DNA from 2 places in the Solibacillus isronensis genome. Region 2 is predicted to be linked to the other one. Evidence: riboswitches for the same ligand, from Rfam matches in the RefSeq annotation. Region 2 holds a riboswitch; the other holds the start of a gene.

Region 1 (2,206 bases), on a different contig from region 2:
TTGCAAGCACCGCTGCACAAAAGGCACTAAGCAAGCAGCCACTCCCCGTCATTTTTGTCACCTTTTCATGACCACCCTCTACAAATTCCACTCTTATCCCATCAGTAATAACATCTTGTTCTCCTGTTACGATCACAATACATTGATAGTTATTAGCCAACTTTTTGGCAGTCACTGCAACATCGATATCTCCTTTGCCACTATCCACACCTTTAGACGCCCAATTTACTCCCGCCAGAGCCGCCATTTCTCCAATATTGCAACGGATTACATTAATCTTTAAAAGGTCGAGCAATTGTTGTGCTGTCTCCGCTCGAAACTTCGTTGCCCCTACACCTACTGGATCAAAAACAAGCGGAGTATTATGCATGTTTGCGCTAAGTCCTGCTTTCTTCATCGACTCTATTGTCCGTTCATTCAAAGTGCCCATATTTAAAAGCAAAGCATTGGCCTGGGCAGCCATTTCCCCCACTTCTTCTATTGCATCCGCCATTACTGGTGAAGCACCCACCGCCAGCAAACCATTCGCTGTAAAGTTTGCGACGACATAATTTGTAATGCAATGTACTAACGGTTGATTTTTATGAATTACTTGCAGACTCATTTATATACACCCCTTGTTCCCAGCTTTGCTTTGTCCAAGGCATCTCCCAGAACATCCATTCGTAATAACAGCTTTTCTTAAAATGCTCCTGCAATACTTTTAGCTTTGCAGGTTGTTCTTCCGCATATCGATCCAGCATCGATTTTTGTACTTCAATATTTTGAAGCATCTCCTCGGAAGCATATAATGCAATCCACTGTTCATAAAGAGGGACATTCGGGCATGCATCTTTTAACCTTTGCCCAATCTCCTGATACAGCCATGGGCATGGCAGGATTGCCGCAAATGCTTCTGCTACATCTCCGTTATGCACTGCATTATACATATGGCTTACATAGTTATAGGCTGCTGGAGCCGGTTCGAATTGTTCCAAATCATCCGCTGTCACACCTAATTCTTTAAACGTTGTACGGTGTAACTCCAGCTCTGCGTCATGAATAAATTTTGCTGTTTGCAGAAAATATTGAACATCGTCATCCGTAGTCGCTTTTGCAGCTGCAAGAGCAAGAACTTTCGTATAATGTTTTAAATAATATGCATCCTGCAGCATATAAAACTTAAACTTTTCAAGCGGTAAACTCCCATCTGCAATCCCTTGTACAAAAGGATGATAGAAGCTAGCCTCCCAATAAAAATCCGTTTCTTTCCTTACCTTTTCACAAAATCCCATTGTTACTCCTCCTTTTTGTTGGCGGAAGCACAAAAAAGACGCCTCAATATAGAGAGACGTCCCCAAAAAGTGTACGTACCACTTTTCATTGCTCCCTACGTCCGTATTAACGGCCAGGTTCCAAGGGTCAGGTTTTAACCTTCTCAACACTGCTGTGTCCCCCCGCAAATCAAATGCTTGTGTATTTGCAAAAGAAAGACTCCACGTAAAAGATACGCGGAGCCAAAGTAAGTACATATGTATAGCGTGTACTTTGCTCCCTACGTCCGTATTAACGGCCAGGTTCTAAGGGTCAGGTTTTAACCTTCTCAACACTGATGTGTCCCCCCGCAAATGCATTTAATTACCCCGAGTGTAACAAATTAATTCGAACCGGGCAAGTGAATTCACAAAATTACGAAATTAATAGTTCAATAACAAATTCACAAAATAGCGCATCGTTAGTAGAAATTTTGTTACTAATGATGCGCTGACATCTATTGTAAATGGGTTACTGCAGATCTTTTACCAGTCAGTTCCTGATAAGCCTGAGCATATTCCTCGGCCAGTTTATCGACATATTGTTTTGTGGAAGTAATCTCTTTAATCGCGCCAATTCCTTGCCCGCTGCCCCAAATATCTTTCCAGGCTTTTGCGGTATTATCATTAAAGTTCATTGCTGAAGGATTACTTTCTTTTAAATTACTCGGGTCCATCCCCGCGTTCATGATAGAACCTTTCAAATAATTCCCGTGGATTCCTGTAAATAAATTGCTGTATACAATATCTTCTGCAGTACTATCAACAATCATCTGTTTATATTCTTGACGAGCAAACGCTTCTTCGGTCGCGATGAATGGTGAACCGATATAGCCAAAATCAGCCCCCATCGCCTGTGCAGCCAATACCGAATGTCCTCGTGCGATTGATCCTGATAAAGCTAATGGACCGTC
Region 2 (2,206 bases):
TTCCGCTCTATATGGAAACAGGGGGCAACTCGCGCTACGTTACTTCTTTGCCAACAATTTCATTTTTAATGTCTTCCTTAATGGTCGTGAGTACGTTTATTTATATTATCAGTCATGGGAATTTCTTTGGTTTTCGTAAAGCTGAGTTAAGTTATGAAAGAGTCATGTTCGTCCACTTTACAGAAATTATTGTATGTGGTGCTACCCTGTTTATTTTAATTTTCACATTAATCAATGCGTTGTATGTGTATTTTTAAATGGATGGCTACTAACGACATAGGCACACACTGGTAAATTATTGCATATTTTAACTACAATAAAAAAGAGGTGAACTATTGAATCCGAATCAAGATTATACATCAGTGCAACCCCAGTTTACATTCGACCTTAATAAAAACCCGTTGTTCGTTAAAGACCAGCAAAATTTTATTAATGTAATGGGCGTCAACCAGTTAAATACACTGGATAATATATCGCTGCTTGATATTTATTTGAGTGCCAATAATGTGATTGAACCGCACTACCACCAAAATGCGGCGGAACTTGTTTACTGTATTGCGGGGAGTGCGATTGTTTCGATTTTGAATCCGTTTACGAAACAGCTGATGCATTTTCCGATTACCCCCGGTCAAGTAGCGAACGTTCCTCAAGGGTGGTGGCATTACGAAGTCGCTACGCAAAACAACACGCATCTGCTTGCCATTTTTAATGCTCCGACACCGGAAGTCATTTTAGGTTCCGACCTCCTTAAGCTGACACCAGCAAATATTATGGCCCATACGTATGGCATGAACGAAAATTTATGGCAGCAGGCAATTGCTCCTGTCAGACCGAATACTTTCATCGGTCCGCCAAACCCTTGGCAACATGCCCAACCCGGTAATTATGGCGGCGGGTATGAGCAGTAGTTTTTCTCGGTCAAAGGAATCAAATTTAGAAAATGCATTTGCATAATGAAACGGCCGTGTTATGATAATTGTGAAATTAACCTAATATTGGAAGCAGATGATCTGCTCATAAAACTACTAGGGGCGCCTTTTGGCTGAGAAGTACCCTTTGCACCTGATCTAGGTAATACTAGCGTAGGAAAGTAGTGTCGATCCCCTATTTTTATTTTTGTATAGGCTACGATACCACTTTCTTAATTGAAAGTGGTTTTTTTGTTGCAAAAATTATTATAAAGGATGGTAGAAATGAATAAAACGAGAAAACTTACATATTCCGCGATTATCGCAGCGATTACGACGATTCTCAGCAGTTTGGTGTATATCCCATTAGGTTTTGCAAAAATTTTTCCGATTCAGCACTTTGCCAATGTCGTATCGGCGGTACTGCTCGGTCCATGGTATGCGGTATTACAGGCGTTTCTTACATCGACGTTAAGAAATTTGATGGGGACAGGCAGTATCTTTGCCTATCCGGGGAGTATGATTGGCGCACTTCTCGCTGCATTTTTGTTTGCGAAAACGAAGAAGTTGGCGTTTGCAGCTGTAGGTGAAGTGATTGGGACAGGGTTGCTCGGTGCGATGGCTACTTATCCGATTGCGATTTTATTTTTAGGTCAGGAAGCGGCACTGTTCGGTTTTGTCCCGGCATTTATGATGAGTTCGTTTGCGGGTGCGCTTTTAGGCTATGGCTTGCTGAAGATTATGGTGAGAAACAGGGCGTTTGGCGGGATGCTTTATCAGAATGCCGGTTGAGTAGCTGGCGTTGAACGCAAGGGATTTATTATTAGAAGACTTTAAAATATATTAGAAAATGAAGCGCCGGGTATCGACTCATGACACCCGGTACATTTATTAAGCTAAATTGATTTGCCATGACACGCCGTAACGGTCATTTAACCAGCCGAATTTCTTACTGAAACCGTAATCACCGATTGGCATTAGTGGATGGCCGCCTTCAAGCAGTTTTTCATAAAGATGATTGATTTCTTCTTCTGTATCACATGTAATAAAAATAGAAAATGACGGTGTGAAGTCAAACTCATGTTTTAAATTGCTGTCAATGCACATAAATTCCTGACCTTTTATCGAAAAAGTTGCTTGCATAACTTTCCCTTCATCTCCGCCTTCATTTGCTCCATAGCGGACAATACTCGTAATTTCTGCGTCCTCGATAACGGATGTGTAGAAGTTCATTGCTTCTTCTGCAACGCCGCCTTGAAACATTAAAAATGGTTTTGCGCTTTTCATTGTACCCTTCC

What was found. A riboswitch is a leader RNA that binds a small molecule or an ion and turns the genes downstream of it on or off. The one in region 2 is predicted to bind thiamine pyrophosphate.
Region 1: it holds a riboswitch for thiamine pyrophosphate, as region 2 does, so the genes downstream of both, tenA (thiaminase II) here and thiW (energy coupling factor transporter S component ThiW) in region 2, are expected to answer to the same signal.

Annotation. Positions count from the first base shown of each region.
Region 1 is NZ_JAMBOC010000001.1:237,057-239,262, reverse strand. It holds gene thiM (hydroxyethylthiazole kinase) at 1-604, opposite strand, end outside; gene tenA (thiaminase II) at 582-1,274, opposite strand; TPP riboswitch at 1,350-1,448, opposite strand; TPP riboswitch at 1,515-1,613, opposite strand; gene M3166_RS01130 (NAD(P)H-dependent flavin oxidoreductase) at 1,751-2,206, opposite strand, start outside.
Region 2 is NZ_JAMBOC010000002.1:152,648-154,853, forward strand. It holds gene M3166_RS12485 (nucleotidyltransferase) at 1-257, shown strand, start outside; gene M3166_RS12490 (cupin domain-containing protein) at 336-908, shown strand; TPP riboswitch at 1,018-1,106, shown strand; gene thiW (energy coupling factor transporter S component ThiW) at 1,194-1,700, shown strand; gene M3166_RS12500 (VOC family protein) at 1,800-2,195, opposite strand.